3 regions of the Kitasatospora sp. NPDC097605 genome follow, and region 1 is predicted to be linked to each of the others. Evidence: riboswitches for the same ligand, from Rfam matches in the RefSeq annotation. Region 1 holds a riboswitch; each other region holds the start of a gene.

The links. A riboswitch is a leader RNA that binds a small molecule or an ion and turns the genes downstream of it on or off. The one in region 1 is predicted to bind cobalamin.
Region 2: linked by a shared signal. The riboswitch ahead of metE (5-methyltetrahydropteroyltriglutamate--homocysteine S-methyltransferase) and the one ahead of ABTX81_RS25855 (ribonucleoside-diphosphate reductase subunit alpha) in region 1 are both predicted to bind cobalamin.
Region 3: linked by a shared signal. The riboswitch ahead of cobN (cobaltochelatase subunit CobN) and the one ahead of ABTX81_RS25855 (ribonucleoside-diphosphate reductase subunit alpha) in region 1 are both predicted to bind cobalamin.

Annotation. Positions count from the first base shown of each region.
Region 1 is NZ_JBEOSF010000025.1:64,343-69,700, reverse strand. It holds gene ABTX81_RS25865 (protein-L-isoaspartate O-methyltransferase family protein) at 1-231, shown strand, start outside; gene ABTX81_RS25860 (ribonucleotide-diphosphate reductase subunit beta) at 282-1,298, opposite strand; gene ABTX81_RS25855 (ribonucleoside-diphosphate reductase subunit alpha) at 1,298-3,703, opposite strand; cobalamin riboswitch at 3,888-4,015, opposite strand; gene ABTX81_RS25850 (hypothetical protein) at 4,186-5,304, shown strand.
Region 2 is NZ_JBEOSF010000010.1:63,066-68,423, reverse strand. It holds gene ABTX81_RS14035 (amidohydrolase) at 1-1,088, shown strand, start outside; gene ABTX81_RS14030 (TetR/AcrR family transcriptional regulator) at 1,129-1,833, opposite strand; cobalamin riboswitch at 1,914-2,150, shown strand; gene metE (5-methyltetrahydropteroyltriglutamate--homocysteine S-methyltransferase) at 2,299-4,614, shown strand; gene ABTX81_RS14020 (hypothetical protein) at 4,677-5,255, shown strand; gene ABTX81_RS14015 (amidohydrolase) at 5,258-5,358, opposite strand, start outside.
Region 3 is NZ_JBEOSF010000006.1:113,927-119,284, reverse strand. It holds gene cobN (cobaltochelatase subunit CobN) at 1-3,471, opposite strand, end outside; cobalamin riboswitch at 3,564-3,729, opposite strand; gene ABTX81_RS09380 (ferredoxin-like domain-containing protein) at 3,838-5,061, shown strand; gene ABTX81_RS09375 (precorrin-8X methylmutase) at 5,058-5,358, shown strand, end outside.

The DNA.
Region 1 (5,358 bases):
ATCATCACCGGCCGGGACGAGGACGGCGTCAACGCCTGGATCCACGACGGCAAAGCGTCGTGGGCGGCAGTCTCCGCAGGCGGTGCCGTGCTGCTCCAAGGCGGCCCGTGCCGGATCGGTGACGAGGTACTGACCGCCTGGTCGCAGTGGGAGGAACACGGTCGTCCGACGCCGTATGACTACAGGGTCACCGTCACATCGGAACACCAATGGGTGCGGCCCGATCCATGAAGCAAAGAGGGGGAGCGCCGAGCGGCGCTCCCCCCTCTGAGCCTCGTTTCCTAGAAGTCGTCGTCGAAGGAGACCGAACCCTCGACAGCGACCTGGTAGGCCGACACCCGGCGCTCGAAGAAGTTGGTCAGCTCCTGGACGTTCTGCAGCTCCATGAAGCCGAACGGGTTCGTCGAGCCGTACCGGATCGGCAGGCCCAGGCGGGCGAGGCGCTGGTCCGCCACGGCCTGGAGGTACTCGCGCATCGACTCGGTGTTCATGCCGGGCAGGCCGTCGCCGCAGAGGTCCTGGGCGAACTGGAGCTCGGCCTCGACGGCCTCCTCCAGCATCTCCGTGACCTGCTTGGCCATCTCGTCGTCGAAGAGGTCGGGCTCCTCCTCGCGGACGGTGTCGACCACCGAGAACGCGAAGTCCATGTGCATGGACTCGTCGCGGAACACCCAGTTGGTGCCGGTCGCCAGGCCGTGCAGCAGACCCCGGCTGCGGAACCAGTACACGTACGCGAACGCGCCGTAGAAGAAGAGGCCCTCGACGCACGCCGCGAAGCAGATCAGGTTGAGGAGGAACGCGCGGCGGTCCTCCTTGGTCTGCAGCGAGTCGATGTGGTCGACCGCGTTCATGTACTTGAAGCAGAACTGGGCCTTCTGGTGGATGGAGGGGATGTTCTCCACCGCGGCGAAGGCCGCGTTGCGGTCCTCGGGGTCGGGCAGGTAGGTGTCCAGCAGCGTCAGGTAGAACTGGACGTGCACGGCCTCCTCGAACAGCTGGCGCGACAGGTACAGCCGCGCCTCCGGGGAGTTGATGTGCTTGTAGAGGCTCAGCACCACGTTGTTGGCGACGATCGAGTCACCGGTCGCGAAGAACGCGACCAGCCGGCCGATCATGTGCCGCTCGCCCTCACTCAGCTTCGCCAGGTCGGCGACGTCCGAGTGCAGGTCCACCTCCTCCACCGTCCAGGTGTTCTTGATGGCGTCGCGGTACCGGTCGTAGAACGACGGGTAGCGCATCGGGCGCAGCGTCAGCTCGAAGCCGGGGTCGAGCAGCATCTTGCGGTCTTCGGAGCTCATTACTGGCAGGCCTCGCAGGACTCGGGGTTCTCCAGGGAGCAGGCCAGCGCGGCCTCTTCCTCCGGGGTGAGGGTCGGGGTGTTCACCGGCACCGGCGCGGCGGCGCGGGCGGTGCCGGACGCGGCCTGGGCGATCCGGGTGGCCGGGCGCGAGCGCAGGTAGTAGGTGGTCTTCAGACCGACCTTCCAGGCGTAGGCGTACATCGAGCTGAGCTTGCCGATGGTCGGCGCCGCCATGAACAGGTTCAGCGACTGGCTCTGGTCGATGTACGGCATGCGGGCCGCGGCCAGGTCGATCAGCGCGCGCTGCGGCAGCTCCCACGCCGTGCGGTACAGCGAGCGGATCTCGGCGGGCAGCCAGCCGAGCTCCTGCACCGAGCCGTTGGCGTCGCGCAGGGCGTCGCGGGTCTGCTGGTCCCAGACGCCGAGCTCCTTGAGGTCGCGCACCAGGTACGGGTTGACCTGGAGGAACTCGCCGCTCAGGGTCTCGCGCTTGAACAGGTTGGACACCTGCGGCTCGATGCACTCGTACACACCCGCGATGGACGCGATGGTCGCGGTCGGCGCGATGGCGAGCAGCAGCGAGTTGCGCAGGCCGGTGACGGCGATCCGCTCGCGCAGCGCGGTCCAGCGGTCGGCCCACTCGGGGGTGGCCGAGCCGAAGTGGTCGATGTGCAGCTCGCCGCGGGCGGCGCGGGTCTCGCCGTAGGCCTCGTGGCGGCCCAGCTGCTCGGCCAGGTCGGCGGAGCGCTCGTAGGCGGTGAGCATGATGCGCTCGGCGATGAGCGTGGAGAGGGCCTTGGCCTCCGCGGAGTCGAAGTCGATCCGCAGCTGGAAGAAGACGTCCTGCAGGCCCATCACGCCGAGGCCGACCGGGCGCCAGCGGGAGTTGGACGCGCCGGCCTCGGGGGTCGGGTAGAAGTTGATGTCCACCACGCGGTCGAGGAAGGTGACGGCGGTGCGGACGGTGGCGTCCAGGCGCTCCCAGTCCATCGCGTTCAGCAGGTCGCCGGCCGACGCGCCGGCGGCGACGTGGGCGCCGAGGTTGACCGAGCCGAGGTTGCAGACCGCGGTCTCGGAGTCGTCGGTGACCTCCAGGATCTCGGTGCAGAGGTTGGAGGAGTGCACCGTGCGGCCCGGCAGCGCGGTCTGGTTGGCGGCGCGGTTGGAGGCGTCCTTGAAGGTCATCCAGCCGTTGCCGGTCTGCGCCAGGGTCCGCATCATCCGGGCGTAGAGGGTCTGCGCGGGGATGGTGCGCACGGCCTTGCCGGCCAGCTCGGCCTTGCGGTAGGCCTCGTCGAACTCCTCGCCCCAGAGGTCGACCAGCTCGGGGACGTCGGCGGGGGAGAACAGCGACCAGTCGGCGTTGGCGTTGACCCGGCGCATGAACTCGTCCGGGATCCAGTGCGCCAGGTTGAGGTTGTGGGTGCGGCGCGCCTCCTCGCCGGTGTTGTCGCGCAGTTCGAGGAACTCCTCGATGTCCGCGTGCCAGGTCTCCAGGTAGACGCAGGCCGCGCCCTTGCGGCGGCCGCCCTGGTTGACGGCGGCGACCGAGGAGTCGAGGGTGCGCAGGAACGGCACGATGCCGTTGGACTTGCCGTTGGTGCCGCGGATCAGCGAGCCGCGCGAGCGGATCCGGGAGTAGGACAGGCCGATGCCGCCGGCGTGCTTGGACAGCCGGGCGATCTGCGCGTAGCGCGAGTAGATCGAGTCCAGGTTGTCCAGCGGGGAGTCCAGCAGGTAGCAGCTGGACATCTGGGGGTGGCGGGTGCCGGAGTTGAAGAGGGTCGGCGAGGAGGTCAGGTACTCCAGCCGGCTCATCAGGCGGTACAGCTCGGCGACCTCGGCGACCGACTGCTCGGTGTCGCCGACCGCCAGGCCACAGGCGACGCGGAGCAGGAAGTACTGCGGGGTCTCGACGACCTTGCGGGTGATCGGGTGGCGCAGCAGGTACCGGGACTGCACGGTGCGCAGGCCGAAGTACTCGAAGCGGTCGTCGCCCCGGGGGTCGACCAGGGCGTCCAGGGCGGCGGTGTGCTTGGCGACGAAGGCGGCGGTGGTGTCGCCGATCAGGCCCTCGGCGTGGCCGACCGCGATCGAGGTGGAGAACGAGACCACGCCCTGGCTCGCCGCCTCGTCCACGATCTCCAGCGCGAGCAGCCGGGCCGCGAGCTTGGAGTACTGCGGGTCCTCGGCGATCATCGACGCGGCGGCGTCGACGGCCAGCCCGCGCAGCTCGGCGAAGTCCGAGCCGGCGTGGCGGCCGCGGAGCGCGGCGGCGGCGACATGGCCGGGGTCGACCTGGGGGAGGTCGGCGCTGCGGTCGGTGAGGAGGCGCAGGAGCGCACCGCCGGGGTCGGAGACCGTCGGGTCGGCGGGGGCGGAGCTGGAACCCTGGGCGGGCAGGGTGGCTGAGGCAGCGGTGGTCAAGGCGCTCTCTCCTGGCGGCGGTCGGCGGCGTGGCTCGGGGTACCGGACCGTTCGGGGCAGGGGAGATCGCCGCGCGGGCCCTGAGGCGTCGCGCGCGTGTCGTCCCCGGCCCGCCCGCGAGGCCCGGAAGGTGGTGCTGGTGCCATGGCCTCTGCGGGGAGGCGTCGGCACGCCGTCGGCAGGTACTCGGACTCGTGGCGCACCTGGGGAGGCGGCCGCACACCGCTGCGGGGCAGTCCCGGACTCGCACCGGGTTCCCCTGCGTCGACAGCAGGAGTGAGCATACATCTAGTGGTGCTTGCTCGATGCGACACCACATGTTGTGCAGCGTGGCGTGTTGCTCCGATGACCGGTGGTACCGGGGCGGGGCCGCGGGTGGCCGTGGCGGGCCCCTGTTCTGAAACGGATTGGTCACCGGAACGGTCCCTCGTACGGTGCATGCCCTACGATCTCGGCACATGAGCGAGGGAACGGGCGCTCCGGGGGAGTGGGCCAGTCGGGCCGTGCCGCCGGAGCAGGGTCAGCAGCCTGGCACGCCGGGTCAGGCGCCGCAGCCGGGGCAGCCGCCGGTGCCGCCGCCCGGCGGTTTCGGGCCGCCTGCGACGCCGTACGTCCAGCCGGGGGCGGGGGTGCCGCCGCAGGCCCAGCCGCCGGTGGCGCCGCACCTGCCGTCCGGCGCGGTGCCGTACCCGCAGCCGGGGCCGCAGGGCGGACCCCAGCCCGGGCCGCCGCAGCCGGTGCCGCCGCAGCCCGGGCCGCCGCAGCCGCCGGCCCCGTTCGCCCAATGGCCCCAGCAGGGCGCCCAGCCGCCGCCGCTGACGCCGCAGCCGTCCCCGAACGAGCCGGACTGGAACGCGATGGCGGACCGCCACGCCACCGATTCGCGCCGCCGCAAGCGGCTGTGGATCGGCGCGGTGGTCGCGGCCGCCGTCCTGGTCGGTGGCGTCGTCGGGGCCGGGGTGTGGATCAACGGCCGGGACAAGGGCGACGACCCGAAGCCGAACGCGGGCACGTCCACGGCCGGCAGCCCGTCCGTCACGGCCACGCCCACCGAGCAGGCGCTGGCGGTCATCTCCGACGCCGCCACCGACAAGCTGCCGGTCGACGCGGCGACGCTGTTCCCGGATCAGACCCGGACCGTCGACGGCAAGGTGTGGACCCGTCAGGTGACCGGTTCGACCGCTCCCTGCTCCAAGGCGACCACCGGCGGGCTCGGCCTCGCGCTCGGCGACGACACCTGCCGTTCGCTGGTCCGCGCGACGTACGTCAACGGCGAGAGCGCCGTCACGGTCGGCGTCGCGGTCTTCGACAACAAGGCGGGCGCGGACCGGGCGATCGGCCGTCACGCGGGCCTGATCCAGGGTCTGTCCGGCACCGGTGTCGCGATGTTCTGCGTGACCGACAAGTCGGGCTGCGCCGAGACGCACGCCTCGATCGGCCGCTTCGGCTACTTCACGGTGGCCGGCTCGCTGAAGCAGGGCGCGGACCAGAGCGACCAGCTCGCGGCGGCCGCCGCCGGCCCGCTCGCGGGGCGCACCAAGGACGTCCTGCTGGGTCGCGGAACCCGCACCGGCTGACCGCCGGGCGGGAGGGAACGGCCCGCGAAGGGCGGCCAGGGGCGGTCGGATAGG
Region 2 (5,358 bases), on a different contig from region 1:
AGGAGGGCGCCACCGCCCTGGTCGCCCGGCTGCTGCCGCCGGTCACCGCCGCTGACCGCCTCGACGGGCTGCTGCGCGCGCAGCGACTGCTCCACTCCCTCGGTATCACCGGCTGGCAGGACGCCCTGCTCGGCGAGTTCAACGGCATGTCCGACCCGTCCGACGCCTACCTGGCCGCCGCCCGCTCCGGCGCGCTGACCGCCCGGGTGACCGGCGCGCTCTGGTGGCAGCGCGACCGGGGCGCCGAGCAGATCCCCGAACTCGTCGAGCGGCGCGCCGCGTTGGCGCACGGCAGGTTCCGGGCCGGCTCGGTGAAGATCATGCAGGACGGCATCGCGGAGAACTTCACCGCCGCCATGACCAGCCCCTACCTCGACGGCTGCGGCTGCGCCACCGCCAACTCCGGCCTCAGCTTCGTCGACCCGATCGCCCTGCGGGGCCACGTCACCGAACTCGACGCGCTGGGCTTCCAGGTGCACTTCCACGCGCTGGGCGACCGGGCGGTGCGCGAGGCGCTGGACGCCGTCGAGGCCGCCCGCGCCGCCAACGGCCGGCGCGACACCCGCCACCACCTCGCCCACCTCCAGGTGGTCCACCCGGACGACCTGCCGCGCTTCGCCAGGCTCGGCGCGATCGCCAACATCCAGCCGCTCTGGGCGGCCCACGAACCGCAGATGGACGAGCTGACCATCCCGTTCCTCGGCCCCGAGCGGGCCGCCCGGCAGTACCCGTTCGGAGCGCTCCAGCGGGCGGGCGCCACCCTCGCGGCGGGCAGCGACTGGCCGGTGAGCAGCCCGGACCCGCTGGCCGGGCTGCACGTGGCGGTCAACCGCCGGGAGCCGGACGCGGTCGACGAGCGGGTGTTCCTGCCCGAGCAGCGGCTCGACCTGGCCTCCGCGATCGCCGCCTACACGGCCGGCTCCGCGCACGTGAACGGCCACGACGACGCCGGCACCCTCGCCGCCGGCAACCTCGCCGACCTCGTCGTCCTCGACCGCGACATCCTCACCGGCCCGCCCGAGGAGATCGCCGCCGCCCGGGTGCTGCGGACCTACGTCGGCGGTGAACTCGTCCACAGGGCCGACTGATCCGAGGCCGGCAGCCGGGCCGGCCGGCCGGCGGCGGCGCTCAGCGCGTCGCCGCCAGCCGGGCCTCGGCGGCGTCCAGCAGCAGCTCCAGCGCGAACGGGTAGCCGCTGCGCCGCATGTCGGCGGCGAGCAGGTGCGCGGTGGCGGCGATGTGCGGATTGGCCGCGGCGTCGAGCCGGCCGTACGCGGCGTGCCAGACCCGCAGGTCCGCCGACTGCGCGGCGGCCGGCAGTGCGAGCGCGGCGGCGTCCAGCACGGCGAAGCCGAGGCTCTGGTCGACGAACGCGTGGTAGATCCGCACGGCCTCCGGGTCGGGGAAGCCCGCGTCGCGCAGCACGCCGAGGATGGCCTCGACGGCGGCGATCTCATGGGCGCGCCCGGTGGTGCGGTGGGCGGCGAGCAGCGCGGCCTGCGGGTGGGCCCGGTAGCTCGCATGGATCCGCAGACCGATCTCCCGCAGGTCGGCCCGCCAGTCGCCGGTGGCCCGCCAGCCGTGCTGGGCGCGGGCGATCAGCTCCTCGGCGACGGCGAGCAGCAGATCGTCCGCGCTGTGGAAGTACCGGTAGACCGCGCTGGGGTCGGCGCCGAGCGCGGTGCCGAGCCTGCGCACGGTGAGCGCCTCCGCGCCGTGCTGCCCGACCAGCCGCAGCGCCGTGTCGACGATCAGTTCGTGGGAGAGCACCACCCCCTGCTTGGTGGGCCGCCGGCGGCGTCGCTGGGGTTCGGGCACTACGCGTTCGCTCACCCGGGAAGGCTACGTCAACGCCCTTGACGTAGCACAGGGGCTGTCGGCGGAAATCCGTGACGGGGCCGCCGTTCTGCGTCTAGGCTGGCGGTGCAGCTGGTTCGCCCTGTCCTCCAGGCAGGCGCGTCGTAAGAGGGAACCCGGTGACGCCTTTCAATCGGCCAGTCCGGGACTGCCCCGCAGCGGTGAGCGGGAACGACCGCCGTCATACGCACTGGGCCCGGTCGGGTCTGGGAAGCGACGGCCAGTAGGTGTCCGCCCTTCACAGGGTGGGCGTGCCCGCGAGTCCGAAGACCTGCCCGCTGTCCGCGCGCGACCGATCGCACGCGGCTTCCGGTGACCTCGTGGGCGGGTCGGCGTGCAGACCTGGCGGAGCCGTACGGGCGTCCGTCCGGTCCGTCCTCCCTTCGCGTCCTCGTCCCGTCACCGGGCACTTGAGGAGCAAGACTCGCGAAGGAGAGTCCCTTGACAGCGACGTCCGCAGCCGCGGCCACCCTGGCCACCGTCCACGGCTACCCCCGGCAGGGCCGGGACCGGGAACTCAAGAAGGCCGTCGAGGGCTACTGGAAGGGCACGGTCACGGCCGAGGCGCTGCTCACCACGGCCGCCGGACTGCGCCGGGAGAACTGGCGCCGGCTCGCCGAGGCCGGTGTCCGTGAGGTCCCCACCGGCGATTTCTCGCTCTACGACCACGTGCTCGACACCACCGTCGCCGTCGGCGCGGTCCCCGCCCGGCACCGGGCCGCCGTCGACGCCGACCCGCTGGACGGCTACTTCGCCATGGCGCGCGGCACCCAGGACGCCGCGCCGCTGGAGATGACCAAGTGGTTCGACACCAACTACCACTACCTCGTCCCGGAGTTGGGCCCCGGCACCGCCTTCACCGCGAACTCCGGCAAGGCCGTCGGTGAACTGACCGAGGCCCTCGCCGCCGGCCACGCGGCCCGCCCGGTGCTGGTCGGCCCGGTCACCTACCTGCTGCTGGCCAAGCCCGCGCCCGGGGCGGCGGAGGACTTCCAGCCGCTCACCCTGCTGGACCGGCTGCTGCCGGTCTACGCCGAACTCCTCGCCGACCTGCGCGCGGCCGGCGCCGAGTGGGTGCAGCTCGACGAGCCCGCCCTCGTCCAGGACCGCACCCCGGCCGGACTGAACGCCGCCGCCCGCGCCTACCGGGACCTCGGCGCCCTCACCGACCGGCCGAAGCTGCTGGTGGCGAGCTACTTCGACCGCCTCGGCGAGGCGCTTCCGGTGCTGGCGAAGGCTCCCGTGGAGGGCTTGGCGCTGGACTTCACCGGACCGGCCGCCGCCAACCTGGACGACCTCGCCGCCGCCGGCGGACTGCCCGGCAAGCGCCTGGTCGCCGGCGTCGTCGACGGCCGCAACATCTGGATCAACAACCTGGAGCGGTCGCTGGCGACCCTGGCCACCCTGCTCGGCCTGGCCGGCCGGGTGGACGTGGCGCCGTCCTGCTCCCTGCTGCACGTGCCGATCGACGTCACCGCCGAACGCGACCTCGACCCGCAGATCGCCCGCTGGCTCGCCTTCGCCCGTCAGAAGGCCGAGGAGGCCGCCCTGCTCGCCCGCGGCCTGCGCGAGGGCACCGCCGCGATCGCGGGCGAACTCGCCGCCAACCGCGCCGACCTGGCCTCCCGCGCCACCTCCCCGATCACCCGCGACCCCGCCGTGCGCGCCCGCACCGCCGCCGTCACCGCCGACGACGCCCGCCGCACCCAGCCCTACCCCGAGCGCGCCCGCGCCCAGCGCGCCCGCCTCGGCCTGCCGCTGCTCCCCACCACCACGATCGGCTCCTTCCCGCAGACCACCGAACTGCGGACCGCCCGCGCCGACCTGGGCGCGGGCCGGATCGACGCCGCCGCCTACCGCGAGCGCATGGAGGCCGAGGTGCGCGAGGTGATCGCGTACCAGGAGAAGGCCGGACTCGACGTCCTGGTGCACGGCGAGCCCGAACGCAACGACATGGTCCAGTACTTCGCCGAACAGCTCACCGGCTACCTCGCCACCCGGCACGGCTGGGTGCAGTCCTACGGCACCCGCTACGTCCGCCCGCCGGTCCTCGCCGGCGACATCTCCCGCCCCCGCCCGATGACCGTCGACTGGTTCCGCTACGCCCAGAGCCTCACCGACCGCCCGGTCAAGGGCATGCTCACCGGCCCCGTCACCATGCTCGCCTGGTCCTTCGTCCGCGACGACCAGCCACTCGCCGACACCGCCCGCCAGGTCGCCCTGGCCCTGCGCGACGAGGTCACCGACCTGGAGGCCGCCGGCGCCGCCGTCGTCCAGGTCGACGAACCCGCCCTGCGCGAGACCCTCCCACTGCGCGCCGCCGGCCGCCCCGGCTACCTGGCCTGGGCCACCGAGGCCTTCCGGCTCGCCACCTCCGGGGTGCGCGCCGACACCCAGATCCACACCCACATGTGCTACGCCGAGTTCGGCGCCATCATGACCGCCATCGACGAGCTCGACGCGGACGTCATCTCCCTGGAAGCCACCCGCTCGCACATGGAGGTCGCCGGCGAACTCGCCGCCGCCGGCTACCCGCGCGAGGTCGGCCCGGGCGTGTGGGACATCCACTCGCCGCGGGTCCCGAGCGCCGACGAGGCCGAGCGGCTGCTGCGCACCGGCCTGGCCGCGATCCCGGCCGAGCGGCTCTGGGTCAACCCCGACTGCGGCCTGAAGACCCGCGGCTGGACCGAGACCCGGGCCTCGCTGGAGAGCCTGGTCGCCGCCGCCCGCCGACTGCGAGGGGAACTCGCCGGCTGACGCTCCGGCGGCCCGTCCCCGGGGCGGCGGGCTCGCCGCCCCGGGAACGGTAGCCTGCCGGGATGGCGGTCCACGGATTCGGGGTGACGGAGTTCCAGCTGGTGCTGCTGCGGCGGATGGCGGACTTCCAGCCGGAGCTGGTCGAGGACGCGGTGCGGCGGCTGGGGATGACCCGGGCGGGCATGCGGGAGGCCAACAAGCGGTGGCAGGCGATGGTGCGCTCGCCGGGGTTCCCGTCCGGCGGGCGGCGCTACACCGCCGTGCTCGGCGCGCCCGAGGCGGAGGCGGCGCGGCGGATCGGTGACCTCGCCTGCACCGCGCGCCAGTGGGTGCTGCCGCTCTGGCCCGGGCTGCGCTTCGAGGTGCTCCTCGGCCCGGGCGGGGCGGAGCTGAACGCCTGGCTGGTGCGGGCGCCCGGCACCCCGCCGCCCGCGCCGCGGACCCTCGCCGAGCTGACGCCCTGGAGCTGCGTGGTGGCCGACGTCGGGACCGCCTTCCCGCCCGCCGTGCCACGCGAGGGCAGCGCGCCGACCAGGTTCCGGCTGGACTTCACCGCCCCGGACGCCGACGGCCGGCCCCGGGCCTGCACGGCGGACTTCACCTGGGGACTGCTCCAGGAGGTGCGCCCGGCCCAGGAGTGAGTTCAGCGCCGGTGCACCGTGCGGCCGCCGAGCACGGTGCGCTCGGGCAGCAGGTCGCGCAACTCGTCGACCGGGCAGCTCAGCGGGTCGGTGGGCCACAGCG
Region 3 (5,358 bases), on a different contig from region 1:
GTTGGCGCCGGCCAGGAACTCCCGGTTGACCGGGTCCAGCACGTACTCCTGGGTGAGCTTCTCGTACATCCAGTCCGCGACCACACCGGTCGTGGCGTCGTACCCGAAGAGGTAGTCGACGGTCGCGGCCATCTCGAACGCGCCCTTGTAGCCGTGCCGGCGCATCGCCTCGATCCAGCGCGGGTTGACCACCCGGGCGCGGAAGACCCGGGCCGCCTCCTCGGTCAGGGTGCGGGTGCGGACCGTCTCCGGGCGGGTCGAGTCGCCGATGTAGGCGGTCGGCGCCTTGCCGGTGAGCGCGCGCACGGTGGCCACCATGCCGCCGTGGTACTGGAAGTAGTCGTCCGAGTCGGCGATGTCGTGCTCGCGGGTGTCGGTGTTCTTCGCGGCGACGGTGATCCGCTTGTACGCGGTCTCCATCTCCTCGCGGGCCGGGCGCCCGTCCAGCCCGCGGCCGTAGGCGTAGCCGCCCCAGACCGTGTACACCTCGGCGAGGTCGGCGTCGGTGCGCCAGTCGCGGCTGTCGATCAGCTGGAGCAGGCCCGCGCCGTAGGTGCCGGGGCGGGAGCCGAAGACGCGCACGGTGGCCTTGCGCTCGTCGCCGTGCTCGGCGAGGTCCGCCTGGACGTGGGCGCGCACGTGGTTCCGCTCCTCCGGCTCCTCCTGGGCGGCGGCCAGGCGCACCGCGTCGTCCAGCAGGGCGACGACGTGCGGAAAGGCGTCCCGGAAGAAGCCGGAGATGCGCAGCGTGACGTCGATGCGCGGGCGGTCCAGCTCGTCGAGCGGGATCGCCTCCAGGCCGGTGACCCGGCGCGAGGCGTCGTCCCAGACCGGGCGGACGCCGAGCAGCGCGAACGCCTCGGCGATGTCGTCGCCGGCGGTGCGCATCGCGCTGGTGCCCCAGAGCGACAGGCCCACCGACGGCGGGTAGGCACCGTCGTTGTCGGCCCGGTAGCGCTCGACCAGCGAGGCGGCGAGCGCCTGCCCGGTCTCCCAGGCGAGCTTGCTGGGCACCGCCTTGGGGTCGACGGAGTAGAAGTTGCGGCCGGTCGGCAGCACGTTGACCAGCCCGCGCAGCGGCGAGCCGGACGGGCCGGCCGGGACGAAGCCGCCGCGCAGCGCGTGCAGCACGGCGTCCAGCTCGTCGGTGGTGGCGGCCAGTCGCGGCACCACCTGGACGGCGGCGAAGTCCAGCACCTCGCGCACCGCCTCCGGCAGGCCGGCGGCGACCTTCTCGACGGCCTCCGGCGCCCAGTCGGCCGCCTCCATCGCCTCGACCAGCTCGCGGGCCTTGGCCTCGGCCGCGTCGGTGGCGCCGAGGGTGAGCGCGGCCTCGTCCAGGCCGAGCGCCTCGCGCAGGCCGGGCAGCGCGCTGACGCCGCCCCAGATCTGCCGGGCGCGCAGGATGGCGAGCACGATGTTGACCCGGTCGGTGCCGGCGGGCGCCTGGCCCAGGACGTGCAGGCCGTCGCGGATCTGGGCGTCCTTGACCTCGCAGAGCCAGCCGTCGACGTGCAGCAGGAAGTCGTCGAAGCCGTCGTCCTCGGGGCGCTCCTCCAGACCGAGGTCGTGGTCGAGCTTGGCGGCCTGGATCAGCGTCCAGATCTGGGCGCGGATCGCGGGCAGCTTGGCCGGGTCCATCGCGGCGATGTTGGAGTGCTCGTCGAGCAGCTGCTCCAGGCGGGCGATGTCGCCGTAGGAGTCGGCGCGGGCCATCGGCGGCACCAGGTGGTCGACCAGGGTGGCGTGGGCGCGGCGCTTGGCCTGGGTACCCTCGCCCGGGTCGTTGACCAGGAACGGGTAGACCAGCGGCAGGTCGCCGAGCACGGCGTCCGGGCCGCACTCGGCGGACAGCGCGGCGGTCTTGCCGGGCAGCCACTCCAGGTTGCCGTGCTTGCCGAGGTGGACCACGGCGTGCGCGCCGAAGCCGCCGTCGGCCTCGGCGGCGGCGATCCAGCGGTAGGCGGCCAGGTAGTGGTGGGACGGCGGGAGGTCCGGGTCGTGGTAGATCGCGACCGGGTTCTCGCCGAAGCCGCGCGGCGGCTGGATGAGCACCAGCAGGTTCCCGGAGCGGATCGCGGCGAGCACGATGTCGCCGTCGGGGTTCTGCGAGCGGTCGACGTACAGCTCGCCGGGGGCCGGGCCCCAGTGCTCCTCGACCCGGGCGCGCAGGCCCTCGGGCAGGGTGGCGTACCAGCGGCGGTAGTCGGCGGCCGGGATGCGCACGGGGTTGCGGGCCAGCTGGTCCTCGGTCAGCCAGTCCTGGTCGTAGCCGCCGGCGGCGATCAGGGCGTGGATCAGGGCGTCGCCCTCGTGGCCGTCATCGGTGTCGGTGTCCAGACCGGGCAGGCCCTCGCCCAGGTCCATGCCCTCCGCGCGCAGCGCGGTCAGCAGCCGGATCGCGCTGGCCGGGGTGTCCAGGCCGACGGCGTTGCCGACCCGGGCGTGCTTGGTCGGGTACGCGGACAGCACCAGGGCGAGCCGGCGCTCGGCGGCCGGGACGTGCCGCAGCCGGGCGTGCGCGACGGCGACGCCGGCCACCCGGGCGGCGCGCTCCCCGTCGGCGGCGTAGACGGTCAGGCCGTCCTCGTCCAGCTCCTTGAAGGAGAACGGGACGGTGATCAGCCGGCCGTCGAACTCGGGCACCGCGACCTGGGTGGCGGTGTCCAGCGGGGACAGGCCGTCGTCGCTGGCCTCCCACTGGGCGCGCGACCAGGTCAGGCAGAGCGCCTGGAGGATCGGGCGGTCCAGCGCGGCGAGCGCGCCGGCGTCCCAGGCCTCCTCGTCGCCGCCGGCCTGCGCGTCGGCCGGGCGGGTGCCGCCGGCGGCGAGCACCGTGGTGACGATCGCGTCGGCCTCGCCGAGGGCGGCCAGCAGCTCCGGCTCGGCGCCGCGCAGCGAGGCGCAGTAGTACGCCCGGGCCCGGGCGCCCTGGTCCTCGATCGCCCGGCAGAGGGTCTCCACGAACGCGGTGTTGCCGCTCATGTGCTGGGCGCGGTAGTAGAGCACCGCGACGGTCGGGCCCTCCTCCGTCCGGGCCGCGCGCTCCAGCGGGCCCCAGGCCGGGGCGGAGGCGGGCGGGGCGAAGCCGTGGCCGGTGAGCAGCACGGTGTCGGAGAGGAAGGCGCCGAGCTCGGCGAGGTTGGCCGCGCCGCCGTGCGCCAGGTAGGCGTGCGCCTCGGCGGCGATGCCGGCCGGGACGGTGGACAGCTCCATCAGCTGGGCGTCGGGGGCCTGCTCACCGGTCAGCACGACCACCGGGCGGGGGCCGGCGAGCAGCGCGTCCAGGCCCTCCTGCCAGGCGCGGCGGCCGCCGAGCAGGCGGACCACGACCAGCTCGGTGCCCTCCAGCAGGGCGGGCAGCTCCTCGGGCGTCAACCGGGCGGGGTTGCCCAGCCGGTAGCGGACCGGCCCCTCGGAGGCGCGGGCGCTCAGCAGGTCGGTGTCGGACGTCGACAGCAGCAGAATCATGCGAAGGCCCTCCCGGCCTTGTCGGTGGACGAGACCGCGAGAGCGGGCATGCGACGGCGCATGGCTTTCAAGCCTTCCTCGGGGTCCGCGCCCCGGGCCGGTGGAGGACGGCAGGAGTTCCTGGCTCCCGCGTTCCACCGGAAGGCCCGGTGAACCGCGGTCACAGTGGCGGGACCGCACCGGGTTCGCACCGGTTTCCTCCCCTGCGCCGTCGCTGGCGTCGGACGGTCCGCGGGGACCGTCCGCCAGCATCGTACGGGGTACGGCCGGGCCGGGGGAGTGCAGGTGACGGGGGCGCCGGGCGGGGCCGGGGATGTGAGCGACGGTACGGCGGCAACCCATCGGATCATCTGTATGCTCGCCGCCATGCCTCCCGAACCCGACGCCGCCGCGCCGGGCGCCGCCGTGCCCGACCGGGCGCGTCCGGACGCCTGCCCCGGGGCCCTTCGTCTGCACACCGCCGACGACGGCGCCCTGGCCCGGGTCCGGCTGCCCGGCGGACTGCTGACGGCCGCTCAGGCCCTCGCGCTGGCCGACGCGGCGGGCGAACTCGGCGACGGCCGACTGGAGATCACCTCGCGCGGCAACGTCCAGCTGCGCGGCCTGGCGCCGGACGGCGGCGGCGAACTCGGCGGGCGGCTGCGCGCCGCCGGCCTGCTGCCCTCCGACACCCACGAGCGGGTCCGCAACATCGTCGCCTCGCCCGTCCCCGCCACCGGCCGCGGCGTGGTGCGGGGCTGGGCGCGCTCGCTCGACCGGTCCCTGTGCGCCGCCCCTTGGGCGACCGGCCTGTCCGGCAAGTTCCTGTTCGCGCTGGACGACGGCGACGGCGACGTCGCCGCGCTGGACGCCGATGTGACATTGATCGCAGGCCCGGAGGGCACCGCCCTGCTGCGCCTCGGCCGGGCCGCCACCGTGCGGCCGGTGCCCGCCGACCAGGCGCCCTGCGCGGCCCTGGAGGCCGCCCGGGAGTTCCTGGAGGCGCAGCGCGCCGCCGGGGTGCGGGCCTGGCACCTGCGCGAGGTGCCCGACCTGCTGCCGCCCGGTCAGCTCCCGATGCCGGTGCTGTCCGGGACCCGCCCGCCGCTGGGCGCGCTGCCCGGTGGCGGACTGCACGTCGGCCCGCGCTTCGGTGTGGCCACGGCCGGGCAGTGGCGGACCCTGGCCGACGCCGCCGAGGGCGAGCTGCGGCTCACCCCGTGGCGCGCCGTGGTGCTGCCCGACGCGCCGGCCGGACGGCTGGCGGGGCTGGCGGCGGCCGGCTTCCGGACCGCCGCCGGGACGGCTTGGGACGGCGCGAGCGCCTGTACCGGGCTGCCGGGCTGCGCGAAGTCGCCGGCCGACGTCCGGGCCGACGCGGCCCGGGCGCTGGACGGCGTCCCGGCGGGCCCCGGCGGCCTGCCGGTGCACTGGTCGGGCTGCGAGCGCCGCTGCGGCCACCCCGCCGGACGGCGGGTGGACGTGCTGGCGACCGGGCAGGGGTACCGGGTGGCGGTCGAAGGCGGGCCGCCGGGGCGGGAGACCGCCGTGGAAGTGACGAACGAGGAGATGGCCGCGGCGGTCGCCGCGGCCCGGAGGACCACCACGTGATCGAGTACGAGAAGGACGGCGCGTCCATCTACCGCCAGTCCTTTGCCACCATCCGGGCCGAGGCCGACCTCGCCGCGCTGCCGGCGGACGTCTCCCAGGTCGCGGTGCGGATGATCCACGCCTGCGGCATGGTCGACCTGGTCGAGGACCTGGTGTACTCGCCCGGCGTGGTCGCCTCCGCGCGCGCCGCCCTGCGCGCCGGCGCGCCGATCCTGTGCGACGTCAACATGGTCGCCAGCGGCGTCACCCGCAAGCGGCTGCCCGCGGACAACGAGGTGATCTGCACGCTCACCGACC